DNA from 2 places in the Effusibacillus pohliae DSM 22757 genome. Region 1 is predicted to be linked to the other one. Evidence: riboswitches for the same ligand, from Rfam matches in the RefSeq annotation. Region 1 holds a riboswitch; the other holds the start of a gene.
The links. A riboswitch is a leader RNA that binds a small molecule or an ion and turns the genes downstream of it on or off. The one in region 1 is predicted to bind magnesium.
Positions count from the first base shown of each region.

Region 2: another riboswitch for magnesium. It lies ahead of C230_RS0111740 (ABC transporter permease); the one in region 1 lies ahead of corA (magnesium/cobalt transporter CorA).

Region 1 covers NZ_AQXL01000118.1:54,196-61,523, reverse strand. Annotated here, with positions in the region: gene C230_RS0109045 (solute symporter family protein) at 9-1,520, opposite strand; gene C230_RS0109040 (DUF485 domain-containing protein) at 1,523-1,879, opposite strand; gene C230_RS19965 (DUF309 domain-containing protein) at 2,118-2,528, opposite strand; gene C230_RS0109030 (2-hydroxymuconate tautomerase) at 2,582-2,773, shown strand; gene corA (magnesium/cobalt transporter CorA) at 2,834-3,805, opposite strand; M-box (ykoK) riboswitch at 3,927-4,098, opposite strand; gene acsA (acetate--CoA ligase) at 4,235-5,968, opposite strand; gene C230_RS0109015 (inorganic diphosphatase) at 6,176-6,667, shown strand.
Region 2 covers NZ_AQXL01000125.1:28,986-36,313, forward strand. Annotated here, with positions in the region: gene C230_RS0111735 (ABC transporter ATP-binding protein) at 1-88, opposite strand, end outside; gene C230_RS0111740 (ABC transporter permease) at 100-1,827, opposite strand; M-box (ykoK) riboswitch at 2,010-2,176, opposite strand; gene C230_RS20255 (DedA family protein) at 2,413-2,937, shown strand; gene C230_RS0111750 (DUF1232 domain-containing protein) at 3,131-3,823, shown strand; gene C230_RS20260 (LCP family protein) at 3,820-4,851, shown strand; gene C230_RS21420 (hypothetical protein) at 4,918-5,529, shown strand; gene C230_RS0111765 (APC family permease) at 5,649-7,328, opposite strand, start outside.

The sequences.
Region 1 (7,328 bases):
TTTCCCGCTTATTTTTCGACTCCGTATCCGGTGTTCGCCCGCACATAAATTTCGCTGAATTTCTCCCGCGCTTTCGCATCCTTCGTCACCAGCGAGCCAACGATCGCCGCCAGGAAGCCGAGTGGGATCGAGACGATGCCCGGATTTTGCAGCGGGAAGATCGCATTCTTCCCCATAACCCCCTGCCCGATGAAGGTAAGCAGCAGGGCGGAGACCAAACCGACCAGCATGCCCGTGATGGCTCCGGCAGTGGTAAACCGCTTCCAAAAGACGGTCAATACGATTACCGGCAGGTTCGCGCTGGCCGCCACCGCGAATGCGAGCGCCACCATGTACGCAACGTTCATTCCATTGGCTGCAATCCCGATCACGATCGACAGGATGCCCACCGCAAAAGCGGTGATTCGGGCCACCCGGATTTGCTCTTGCTCGTTTGCCTCGCCTCCCCTGATCACGTTGGTATAGAAATCGTGCGCGAACGCGGAGGATGCGGCAATCGTCAGCCCTGCCACCACCGCAAGAATCGTGGCGAACGCCACCGCAGCGATGAACGCCAGCATAAAATCACCGCCGAGCGCCTGTGCCAACAGCGGAGCCGCCATGTTGCCCGCCTTGTCTGCCGCGATAATTTTGTCCTTTGTCACAAGCGTCGCCGCACCAAATCCAAGGAAGGTGGTCATCACATAAAAGGCTCCGATGATCCACATCGCCCAGACAACCGACTTGCGGGCTTCCTTCGCGTTTGGCACGGTGTAAAACCGTATCAAGATATGCGGCAGACCGGCCGTTCCAAGAACGAGGGCGAGCCCCAGCGAAATCTGATCGAGCGGGTTCGTAAACTTTAGACCCGGCTCCAGGAATTTCTGCCCGTACATGGCGGCCGCTTTGTCAAACATGGCGCCCACGTTAAAGTTGAATTTCGCCAGCACCAGCAGCGATAGCACAATCGTTCCGCCCATCAGCAGCAACGCCTTGATAATCTGCACCCAGGTGGTTGCCAGCATCCCGCCAAACACCACGTACAGAATCATCAGAATGCCGACGATCATCACCGCATAGTTGTAAGGAATTCCGAGCAACAGTTTGATCAGTCCGCCCGCACCGACCATTTGGGCGATCATATAGAAAGTGGAAATCACGATGGTGGAGAGAGCTGCGACCGAGCGCACCGGTTTTTCGTTCAAGCGGCTGGCCAGAACGTCAGCCATCGTATACTTGCCGGTGTTCCGCAACGGCTCGGCCACCAGCAGCAGAACCGTCAGGTACGCGACCAGCCAACCGACCGAATACATGAATCCGTCATATCCGCTGAGCGCAATCATGCCGGCGATGCCAAGGAAAGAAGCGGCGCTCATGTAGTCACCTGCGATCGCGACCCCGTTTTGCCAGCCTTTGATGGAACTGCCTGCGGCGTAAAACTCGCTGGTGGTATGCGTTCGCTTGGCCGCCCAATAGGTGATCACCAGCGTAATCGCAACAATCACAAGGAAAAGTCCGAATGCCAATCCGTTAAAACCCATCGTCACAGTCCCCCTTTCATGTTGTTGCGCATTTCGGAGGCTGTATCGTCAAACTGGTTGGCCTTCTTCATGTACAGATGAGCCAACACCCAAGCCATCACAAATTCGGACAACGCAAACAGGTAGCCGAAGTTGATCGAGTCCGTCACCTTGACAGCCATTAGCGGTTTGAAATAACCGGCCAAAACAGGCAGCGCAAAATAATAAACAAGGAAAAAGACAGTAGCCGGTACCAAAAACGCTTTTTTCTTGCGGATCATCGCTTTGAACTGCGGCGATTCCGCGATGATGTCCCACTCATTTTCGGGACGTCCATCAATATTGACAGCGCTTACAGAAGGATTCAGTTGTGTCTCCATGTTTCTCCCCCTCTTTGTTAGCGTTTCTTACTGAATAACAGAAAAATCGTGCCTGTCAGCCTCCTTTCTATCAATCAGTTCAGATAATTCGGTTTGCGGAAATAGTATATCAAATCACATTCAGAGCCACAATAATTTTTTATCATTTTATTCCGTCGATTCTGATAATAATTAACTTCCCAGCGGCCAGATCAGTCTGCAATTTTTTTCCTCAAATGGCTGCCGGCCTTTTGCTTTTTTATGCTGATCCCGCTTCATCGATCAGTTTCAGGCGAATTCCCCTGATTCCCAGTTTCTTCACTTCCTGCCGATCCATTTCCGGCACGTCGGGAATTTTTTGCAGACAGTCCTGAATATAATCGATCACCTGGCGCACATCGATCCGCCGAAATACTGGCAGATAGGGCGTCAGCAACGATTGGGACCGCTGAAACATATACCTTGAGCCTTTGATGTTACCGTTGCGCAAGTGAAAAATCGCCACCGCCACCTGAATCAATCCCTTGTAAAAATCGATCCGGTCGCTGTGCCACAAATCCTCCAGCACCTCGTGTGCGGCAAAATAATCTTCTTCGTTCATAAATTTGATGTAATCGAGAAATTCCTGCGGAATCGGCTCGCTCACCCGACTCATTCCTTTCGTTGACATCTGTTCCGCCCAAACGTGATAATGGATGTACTACATATGCGGGAGGGTTTTCCATGCCGTTTATAACGATTGAGATGAAGGAAGGCCGCACGTTGGAACAAAAGCGTCGTCTGGCTGCCGAAGTGACGAAAGTGGTCTGCGAAATCTGCGAAGTGCCGGCAGACCGCGTCTATGTGTTTATCGAAGACCTGAAAAGTGACGCGTTCGGCAAAGCCGGCAAGCTGATGATCGATGAAGCCAATTAACCCGTCGAGGCAGCACAAGCAGAAAGAACCCGCCTTCGCAAGGGGGTTCTTTCGGTTTTCCTACACCCATTTTTTCCGGCGGAAGTATTTCAGCATCCCGTACGTCATGCCGACCAGCAACAATGTGACAACCACTGTAGACCACGGGTTCTGCTGCGAGGGGAGCGGCACGTTCATGCCGAAATACCCGGTTACCGAGGTAAGGGTTGCGGTGATTGTCGTAATTACCGTCAAGACGCGCATCGTATCGTTCGTTCTGGCGGTCACCAGCGAGTAGTAAGTTTCCATCGCACCGGACACCAGATCGCGGAACACTTCCAGCGAGTCGGATATGCGCTCCAGATGATCGACCAGGTCGATAAAGTACGGTACATTGTCTTCCTGCACTTCGAACGAGTAGCGGCCGCCCACATTGGCGAAAATCCGCTTTTTCGGCTGAATCACCCGGCGGATCAGCACGATCGTCCGCTTCAGCGCGAGGAATTCTTCCGTAATCTCCTGAGCCGGATGTTCGTACATCTCGTCTTCTAACTCGTCAATCCGCGTGGAAATCCGCTCCATAATCGGGAAATACTCGTCGGTGATCATGTCGACGATCGAATATAACAGAAAATCAGGCCCCTTGTCCATATAATGCGGCTCCCGTAGCGAGCGGGCGGCGATGCGGCCGATCGATTGCAGCGGATTTTGGTGGACGGTAACGATATAGTTCTTGCCAAGGAATACGTTCAATTCCTCGGTCGTGATTTCCCGTTCGCTCTCCTCGTCATAACGCAGCGCGTGAAACACAAAGAAGTAGTAATCATCGTAATTGTCCACCTTGGAACGGGGAGAGTCGTGCAAACAGTCTTCGATGGCCAACGGGTGGAAATCGAAAATCGCCCCGACAAACTTCAGTTCGTCCACCGTACAATTGTACAGGTCGATCCACAAGAGGTTCCGCTCGTTCTGCAGCAGTTCCCCTTTGCGCAGCAGGTCCACATCATGGTACATTTTTTTGTCTTCATGATTGTAAAAATAGGTCTTGATCATCCGCGATACCCCCTCTCGAACGGTCGTTGTCCATAGCGTACGCAGAAAACAAAAAGAGCCTTCAAACCCGTTTGAAGGCTCGCAGTATACACAATCCAAAGAACGTCGGACCGCTCCGGTTCGCCTTCTCCACTCGTCCAAGCTTTAGCACATGCATGGCTAGAACCGCGCGCGGTTCAGCCACATTAGGTAAAACCTTAAGCCGGTAGTACCTGTTGACCCATTGGCGTCTCTCGACGTTTCCGGGTAGTGGCGTATGATCCATGCAGAAGCCTCACCTAACGAAGAGCCTTATGCAGTTTTGCACAGCGCCGATCATCTTCATATCCGCAAGTTGTTCAAACCCAACGTCAAACGCGCGATATACAACAAAACAGTTGCAGGACAATTATAGTCCGGAGGACGCCATCGCGTCAATGTCCGCTCGTGTCAATCCTCCATCGTCGACAGATCGCCCGCTGGCAGACCCAGTTCCCACGCTTTCAGGACGCGGCGCATGATTTTGCCGGAGCGGGTTTTTGGCAGCTTGTCGCGGAACTCGATCTCGCGCGGGGCAGCATGGGCCGCCAGCCCGGTTTTGACGAATTGAGCGATTTCCTGTTTCAGTTGTTCGCTCGGCTCATACCCGGCCCGCAGCGAAATGAACGCTTTGATGATCTCGCCGCGAACCGGATCCGGCTTGCCTATGACGCCCGCTTCCGCCACCGCCGGGTGTTCCACCAGCCTGCTTTCCACCTCGAACGGACCGACCCGCTCGCCCGACGTGTTGATTACGTCATCGACCCGCCCCTGAAACCAGAAGTAGCCGTCTTCGTCTTTGTAGGCGGAGTCTCCGGACACGTACCAGCCTTTCAGTCGGAAGTATTCCTGGTACTTCGCCGGGTTGTTCCAGATTTGCCGCATCATGCCCGGCCAGCCGGCCCGAATCGCCAGGTTGCCCATCCGATAGGGAGGCAGTTCGCGCCCCTCGTCATCGACGATCGCCGCGTAGATGCCCGGCAGCGGCTTGCCCATCGAACCGGGCTTGATGGGCAGGCAGGGAAAATTGCTGATCGTCGTCGAACCGGTCTCGGTCATCCACCAGTTATCGTGAATCCGCTGCCCGAATGCCTGCAGCCCCCAACGGAACACTTCCGGATTAAGCGGCTCGCCCGCTGACAAAATGTGGCGCAGCGACGACAGGTCATACTGTTTGGCCAGCTCCGTTCCGGCGGCCATCAGCATGCGAAAAGCGGTCGGTGCCGAGAACCAGACGGTCACCCGAAAACGCTGGATCGTGTCATACCAGTCCTCCGGTTTAAAGCGGCCGCCGCGCAGCACCACTGTCACCCCGTTCAGCCAGGGGGCAAACATCCCGGCCGACGTTCCCGTCACCCAGCCGGGATCAGCCGTGCACCAATAAATGTCATTCTCGCGCAGATCATACACCCAACGGCCGGAGCGATGCTGGTGAACCATCGCATTGTGCACGTGCACGACGCCTTTCGGCTTGCCGGTCGAACCGGACGTATAGTGGATGATATACGGATCTTCCCGGTCCATCCATGCGATTTCCAAATCGTCCGGTGCCTCAGCCATCTCCTGTTCATAGGAGACTTCACCCGGCCCGGTCTGTTCCGCCCCGACCAGAATCACATGCTTCAGGTCCGGCAATTCCTCCCGCAAAATCCGCTTGCGCAAGGCGGGAGTCGTGACAACCGCGACCGCTCCGCTGTCCTGCAGGCGGTCCTTGACAGCCGCCTCCATAAACGCCTCAAACAGCGGTCCGGCAATCGCCCCGATTTTGACGATGCCAAGCAGTGCAACATACAGTTCCGGGCAACGCGGCATATAGAGAAACACGCGGTCGCCCTTGCGAATCCCGATTTTTCGCAGCACGTTGGCAAACCTGTTGGAAAGCGCTTTCAAATCGGCGAACGTATAGGTTTCTTCCCGATTGTCGTCCTTGAACAGGAGCGCTGGTTTGTCCCGCCGCTCCGACTCCGCGTGCCGGTCGATCGCCTCATAGGCGATGTTCACGCGCCCAGTCTGATACCAAGAAAAAAACCGTTCTTCCGTCTCCCAATCGGCCGCCTCGTACATTGCATCGTAATTTTCCAGATTGCAAGCCGCCGAAGTCGTGCCCACCGCTTCCCATTCCTGCAGGTGCGCCCCCTTCTCCATGCCTTCCCCTCCAAATCCCCGAAATATGTATTATTTTTGCAAATATTGTATCATAACAGATTCCGAAACGTCAGCATCTGTTTCGCCCTTACTCGACTATTCCGAGCGAAAAAGTTTTCAAAGCGGTTCCTCCGATGTTTGTCACAATCCCCCTTTGTTGCTATAATGAGGGAGTGGATTTTTGGATTGTGGAGGAGGCAGACTGGCATGGCAAACAATTTAGTGGTCGACGCATTTATTGAGATTCCCACCGGCAGCCAAAACAAATACGAATACGACAAGGAAACCGGACGCTTCAAACTGGATCGGGTGCTCTTCTCGCCGATGCACTACCCGACCGAATACGGGTATATCGAAAACACGCTGGCGGAAGATGGCGACCCGCTGGACATTCTCGTTCTCACTTCATTCCCGACGTTTCCGGGCTGTGTGATCGAATCCCGCGTGATCGGCGTGCTGATCATGACGGACGACAAGGGCAAGGACGAAAAATTGCTGGCTGTTCCAACGGAAGATCCGCGTTTCAAGGAAGTACATACACTTGACGACGTAGCACCGCACGTTTTGAAAGAAATCGCCCACTTCTTCCAGGTATACAAGGATCTCGAAAACAAAAAGGTGACGATCGAAGGCTGGCAAGGTGTCGATGTGGCAGCCCGTCTGCTGGAAGAGTGCCGCGCCCGCTACGCGAACAAGTAACGGTCGAAGCAAAGAAAGCGACCGACCGAGGCAAGCGACCGGCTCCATACGGTACGGCTCTTTACCCGTTTGATAGGGTAAGGGGGAGCTGCGCCTTCGACTTGCTCCCCCTTGCTCCCCCTTGCTCCCTCAACACCGGTACCCTGCTCTGGCGGAGGTAAGAGCAGCTCCCCCAACGAGCTGGGGACGAAGATAAAAAGTTGCAACTTGAGTAGCGGCGGAACCGAGGAATTCCGTGGTTGGCGACAGTTGGTTGCTGGTTTCCTAAAAGGGGTGTTGCAGGCAGATACTGAGGCAAAAAAGAGGGGGAAGTGGTTGGTGGTGATCTGAAGAGCCTCGCAGCGGTTGAGTGCTTTCGCTCACCGCAAGAGGCTGAGGGTCGGGGGCAGGGAAGAAAACTAGGGGGGCAGAAAGTTGGCACCCCCAACCATGTGCAGCAGAACCCCCTAAATGTGATAATGGGGATAGTGATTGACCAACCTCAAAAAAACCGTTTCTAGGGGCGATTTTGTAGCTCACTTCGACCAAAATACAAAGAGGAATTCAAAACTCGTGACCCTCAAATTCAATTTTTTCTTAAATTTCTGATATAATACGATGAAAATCCTGTATTCTATGAATAAGTCCGCTATGGAGGTGACACAGTAATGGAACCAAGCAA
Region 2 (7,328 bases), on a different contig from region 1:
GATCGATGTGATCGAGCACGGTCACCACCGTTTCGCCGAAGTCGTATTTTTTCGTAATCCCCTTCAATTCCACAATTTTCCGTTGCATTCCGGTCCCTCCTACTCGATGTGATACTTGGTTTCCGCCAGTTTATACAGCCTTCGCCACAATAACCGGTTGATCAGCACCACCAGCGACGACATGATAAAGATGCCCCAGATGATGGCCGGCCAGTTCCCCTCGTTGGTTGCCTGGGAAATATAGGCGCCGAGTCCGGTGGCTGTCAGCGTATCCTGTTTCCATGACACGATTTCGGAAACGATGCTTGCGTTCCACGCTCCTCCCATGGCGGTCACTCCGCCGGTTACCAGATAGGGAAAAATGCCGGGCAGGATCAGTTTTTTCCATTTTTTCCAGGCGGACAGTCCAAAAATATCGCTCGCTTCCCGCAGATCAGACGGAATCGCCATCGCGCCGGCAATCACGTTAAACAGCAGGTACCACTGGGTACCGAGCATCATCAGCGGGATGGCTCCAACTTCAAAATTCACATGCAGCTTTAAATAAAGCAGAGTTACCAGCGGGAACAGCATGTTGGCAGGAAAAGAGGCCGCGATTTGCACCAAGGGCTGCGCGAGTTGCGCCAATCGCGGATTGAATCCGATCGCTACACCAAGCGGAATTGTCCACAATGCGCCGATGGCAATTGCGGCAAACACCCGCAGCATGGTCAGTGCTCCCAGTCCAACCACATGCAGCAGTTCCCCCGATCCCAGCTGTTTCACCTCGACCAATCCTTGATACGCATACCGGATCACAAACCAGACAATCACCGCCCACAGCACAAGCTGCAGGAAGAACGATGCGCCTCTGGCAGAGGGCGGACGCATTTTCCCGGCCGCTGCAAGCCGGCCAAGAAAACGATCGGCGCCCCGCCAGACAGGCAGCAAGGTATAACGGAACAACAGATCGATCACCGCCGACTGTTGCAAAATTTTCAACACGACAGATGACGGCCTCTGCTTGGCTTCCGTCAGTTCCATCTTAAACTTGTCCGCCCAAGCGACCAATGGACGCCAAAACAATTGATCAACCAAAATGATGGTGGTCACCATCGCAATGACCGCATAGATGACGGCTTTCACGTTTCCTTCATCGACGGCTGCCGCCATATAAGAACCCAGGCCGGGGAGCCGTACATTGGTTCCAAGTACTGTGATCGCTTCGCTGGCTGATAAGAAAAACCAGCCGCCGCCAAACGACATCATGGAGTTCCACACCAGGCCGATCATCGCAAACGGAACTTCCAGCTTTTTGAAACGATTCCATGCGTTTAAACGATAGATGTCGGATGCCTCCCGCAACTCGCGCGGAATCGTGGTTAAGGAATGATAAAAACTGAATGTCATGTTCCAGACTTGCCCGGTAAAGATGGCAAAAATGGAGGCGCATTCCACCCCCAGCAGACTGCCGGGAAACAGCGAAATAAAAAACGTGATGGTCGCGGACAGAAACCCTAACACCGGGACAGACTGTAAAATATCGATGATCGGGATCATGATTTTTTCCGCCAACTGGCTCGAAGCAGCAATTCGTCCATACACGAACGTAAACAGCAAAGCGGCGAAAAAAGCCACAAACATGCGGAGCAAGGAACGGCCCGCATAATACGGCAGATAAGCAGGATTCAAATCGATATGCGGCTGGTTGGTCGGTGAAAACGGAACCCGCATACCGGCTCCGACGTGCATGATTCCGTAAAGCAGCGCAAACAGGAACAGAACGACGAACAGGTCGATCCAGCCGAATTTTCTAGCTCTCAGGTACCCAAAGCGGTTCATGATCATTGCTATCTTCCCCTTTACTCCTGCTGAATTTTAGCTTGCACTTGATTCTTCGCCTTATCCACTCCGGCCCGCCAAACGCGTTGCTCATCAGGACATTCCCCCCTTTATCCATGGCAAAATGAAACCCCCTGCACACAAACGCAGGGGGTATGATTCGCAATCCCGTCAGATCGCAAATGAGAACCAATCCCCCTGGTTGAGCTTCAGCACTGTACAACGTAGAGATCGTGTCTCAGCCACATTAAGTAAAGCCTTAATCCGGCAGTACCTGTTCAACCCATTGGCGTCTCTCGACGTTTCCGGGCAGTGGCCTGTGTTTGCACAGTAGCCTCGCCTAACGAGGATTTTGCCTTGTTAGCTTGTATGATTCGTTTCATTCATAATGTATATTGTTTCAATTCATCTGTAAATAGGCTTTCGCCAATATTCTTCACAAACAAGCAGAGTTTTTTGTGATAATGTGTATGGACAACACACTTCCGTATCACACTGAACGAATGGAGGTTTTGCAGCATGCATATACACGTTCAGCAATGGATCGTGAATTATGGATATGCGGGTCTTTTTTTGATCCTGCTCGTTGAAATGATTGGCATCCCTCTACCGGGAGAAACCGCCTTGACGCTGGCCGGGATTGCATGGATGTCCGGCACTTTTTCATTTGTTCCGTTGTTTCTTACGGCCGTTTCGGGAAACTTTCTGGGAGCTTCGATCGCGTATTTTATCGGTCGGTTTCTGGGTCGCCCCGCCATCCTTCGTTACGGCAGGTATGCGGGGATGACGGAGGAACGGATGAAAAAGGCGGAGGACAAATTTTTGCGGTACCGTTTGCCGCTTTTGTTGTTTTCGAGATTTATTGCCGGGGTGCGTGTTTTGGTTCCTTATTTAGCCGGAATGAATGGGATCCCATTCTGGATGTTTTCATTTTACAACTTTGTTGGTGCAGCTGTTTGGTGCTCCGCATTTGTCATCTTAGGGCGTTATGCAGACATCGCATGGCACCGGTATCATCAGGTTATGCATCAGTATTTCTTGCCTGCCGTGTTGTTCGCCGCGCTGGCGGTCGGTGTTTGTGCGGGGATTAAAATAAAGAAAAAACAGGGAGGGTAAGCATTCCGGCGGCCAAATCGGCGGTTGCGCCGAGCGGAGACCCATGCCGGAAGTCTGTCGGCCGAGCTTGTGCTGGCATGTGGGGTGGGAAGCAAAATTCCCGCCTTTTTTGTGTTTACATGAGATAGAGTTCGAAATAATTTCGTTGTGGGTGAAATTATTTCATGATATAGTACTAGACGGTGAGGGACAGATGAAAGAACTACAAAGCTATGGTGATTGCATTCGCCGTTTGCTGCAGTACAAGGAAATGAAGGCGGAGGAACTGGTAGCGGCGCTTAAAAAACAGAAAAACGTAGCCACCAGCAAATCAGCTATTTCCCGTATTCTGACAGGAAAAAGAATGCCGTCTGAGCAAGAGGCCCAAGGCATGGCGGACGTGCTCGAGGCCCCTCAAATTTATCAAGCCTATTTGTTGTTACAAGAGTATTTGAAAAAAAAGGATGCGGTCAGCATACTCGCGTTTTATCAAGTGCTCGATTTGTTAGTGGAAAATCGGAATACATTCGTTCACAACGCGGAAGAGCCTGCCATCGATTACTCGTTGCTTTACAAGATGCTGAAGAATCTGCACCGGTATTGTTTAGCCAAAGATGTATCCGTTCATGTACGGGAGGGCTTTGTGTCTAAACTGGTTGAGGTAAGCGGGTTTGGCACGATGATCGAGCGGCTGAAGCTGATGTATCAATGTTTTATGCATGGCCGGCAGCTGTCTGCAGGTGATCGCGCTTGGCTCGCAACGGGGCTGCTGTATTTTATTTCTCCCCTGGATTTGATACCTGACTATCTGGTGCCATACGGCTATCTTGATGATTCCATTGTGGTAGGTTTTATTTTTTCCGAACTTGGCTCGATACTGGAGAAATATCGAGATTTTGGTGCTTGAAGCTGGACCGGAACGATCCTGTGGACAGAATCATGGTTGAGAAGGGACTGACAGGGATGAAGAAAAGGATATTTCGGGCTGTCTTCCTGGGGATGCTTATCCTGCTTTGTATTGTCGGCTACTACGGATATCACGCTTACCGGTTCGCCGGTAGGATCCAATCTGCTCCAACTGTTCATGCAACGACCGAAACCTGGACGGGAGGGAGAGTCAATATCTTGTTGTTGGGTGAAGATGCCCGACCGGGAGAAGGACATACCCGATCGGACAGTATCATATTGCTCAGTGTGGATCCGGCTACTCATCAAGTGAAAGTGTTTTCCGTTTTGCGAGATACGTGGTGGCACATCCCGGGATATGATTATGAGAAAATCAATGCAGGAAATGCGCTCGGAGGGCCACAAAAAGAGGTTGAGACGATTGGGAATTTTCTATCCATACCGATCCACTATTATGTAGAAACGAACTTTGAGGGATTCAAAAAGATTGTCGATATACTCGGTGGCGTGGATATCAACGTCGATGAGGATATGAATTACGATGATCCAACGGACGGGACGCACATTCATTTGCGAAAGGGCATGCAGCATTTGGGTGGGCAACAGGCACTGGATTTTGTGCGTTTTCGGCATGATGCGTTAGGGGATTACAAAAGAACGGAAAGACAACGGAATTTTTTGCGGGCGTTAGCCGCAAAGTGCAAATCGTCTGTCACATTCCTGAAATTGCCCGAACTATTGGATGAAATGGCTCCCTATGTGGAAACGAACATGACTGCCAGTGATATGCTGAAGATCGGAAAACTCCTTTATAGCGCGGATGGATCTGACATTGAGACGGGACAGGTGCCACGGATGGAGGATTTGGTAGAACGATATTTGCCGGATGGGGGAGATGTTTTGATTCCGCACGTTCTTCCGACGCGGCAATATGTCCATCAAGCGATTGGGATGAACGATCAAGTGTTTTCTACGTCGGAGGAAGAGCGTTATTGGAACAGATACAAAAATGGATCTTCTAGCAAATGATGGGAAATGGATCGTGATTATAGATACTGAACTTCATTACTATTTTCGAGAGAAGGTGTAAATGATATGTTTACACTCATCAAGCGGCATTGGCTGACTGCCATCGCATGCCTCTTAGGTACAGCCGTTGTTGCCGGTATTTGGTATTGGGCTTGGTGGGCGGGGTCTCGTCCGCCGGTCAATTATGTGGCTCCGCATTTTACAGTGGTCAACAAAGATGGCCAATCCACCGATTTTTTCAAGCTATCCGGTAAGGTACGGGTGGTGTATTTCTTTAAATCCGACCCCTCATCGATTGAAGATATGATCAATTTGCAGGAAAAACTCAAGGAAAAAGAGCTTTTTGGAAACGCTGCCTTATTGATTCCTGTTCCGCTAAATGAAGATATAACTCCCGCTTTAGTAAGCGAGTATGGTTTCAAAGCGGATCTTAGTGGGTGGTGGTTCCTTTCCCCGAAAGAAAATCCGTATACAATTGCTTCTCGTTTCTTTCTGAAAGGGGTAAATCATTCAGATAAGATACTCACAACCGACCCGATTATCGTCGAAGTAGATCGGAATAATTGGGTTCGGAGAGTCATTAATGGCCATTTTGCAGGAAATGCCACCGATGTAGAAGAGGGCACTCATAGCAAAGAGAACCTAATGCGAGACATCGAAATCATGGCGCAGGAGTGAGTGGTTGTTCTTTCAAGAATTTCTTTCAGGATTCAAATAGAACGGCTGGGCCAGCAAGGGGTCCAGCCGTTGCATCAGAGAGGACGATGCGGGGAGCAGTTTGAACCGCGCAATTGGGTTCACCTTTGCAAATGGTATGGGACGGTTGTGATAATTACGTCTTTGTGTCTCAATAACCATGCCCGAAGCAGCAATGCGCTTTGGTTGTGCAATATAAAGTGCCACCATTTTCTCGGGATAAACTGCGGGATCAGGATATGAACATGATCCGGCCGTCCCTCATGTGTTTCTACACGTTGAATAAAGCGTGTGATTGGGTTCAGAAGTGACCGGTATTCACTTTTCAGCGTCACCAGGCGACATGGAGCTCCCCATTCCTCCCATTTTTTCTCCATTTTATCAATATCTTCATCGTTAAACCCCACATATAAGGCGATCACGTCTGTGTGTAAACTTTTGGCGAATGATATGGTGTTCAGCACGACTCGGTGGACGCCTGACACCAGCACGATCGTCACAACGTGGTGGGATCTCGGTTTCATCGTCTTATAATCGATTCTCAATTCATCGGCCACTTGCTCATAGTGCCGACGAATGGCGAGACATCCGAGAACGATCGCAGGCAGGACCACGATCACAATCCAGGCGCCATCCGTGAACTTTGTGGTAGCGACCACGATCGAAACGAGTGCCGTGGTTACCGCGCCAACCGCATTTACCGACATTTTCAGCTTCCAATACGGCCCTTTGATTCTTAGCCAGCGGCGTACAAGTCCGATTTGGGCGATCGTGAACGAAACGAATACGCCAATCGAATAAAGCGGAATCAGCAAGTTTGTTTCCGCTTGAAACGCCAATATCAAAAGAGAAGCCAGAGCCGCCAGAATGATCATTCCGTTTGAGTAACCCAGGCGATCCCCACGGATCGTCAGCGATCTGGGCAAAAAACCGTCACTGGCAACAAGGGCTGCCAGTTGTGGAAATCCCGTAAATGTGGAGTTGGCTGCCAAAATCAAAACAATAAATGTCAACCAGATGATGATTTGATAGATGGGACCGTGGCCAAAATAAACGCCTGCCAATTGGGACAGCATCGTATTTTGAGGATCCACCGAAATTCCCTTGACATACAACTGGTAGGCAAATCCCAACAGAGTTCCGCCGGTAATGAGTCCCAGCGCCACGTAAGCTTTTACCGCATTTTTTGCCGCCGGTTCTCGAAAAACGGGAACCGAGTTGGAAATCGTCTCAATTCCTGTCAAGGACGAGCAGGCTGCGCTAAACGCTTTTAATAAAAGAAGTGTGGTGAGTCCTTTTGGTATAGTACCAACCGACGGCGTCGAGGGTTGCACAAATCCTTTCTGCAGCTGATCGGTGAATCCCGTCAGGATCAGGAAAACCATGCTGATCATAAACAATAGAGTGGGCCAGGCAAATATGCTGGCTGACTCTGAGACCCCGCGCAAATTCACCAAAAGAATGATCAGCACACAGATCACCGACAGGGTGGTGGCGTGGGGAGCAACCACCGGATAAGCGGACGCAATGGCCTGTACTCCGGCAGATACGGAAACCGCTACGGTCAGGATGTAATCGACTAGCAGTGAACCTGATGCAACCAAGGGAATCCAAGACGTTTTAAAGTTGTCTCTGGCGATCATATAGGCGCCGCCACCGTTTGGGTACGCCAGGACACCCATAATGTAGGATACAATCAGTATGATCAGGAGTACCACGGTGGCGAAGGTGATAGGCAGAATCAGCCACTTGGCGGCGGGGCCTAACATGGCCACTTCTGT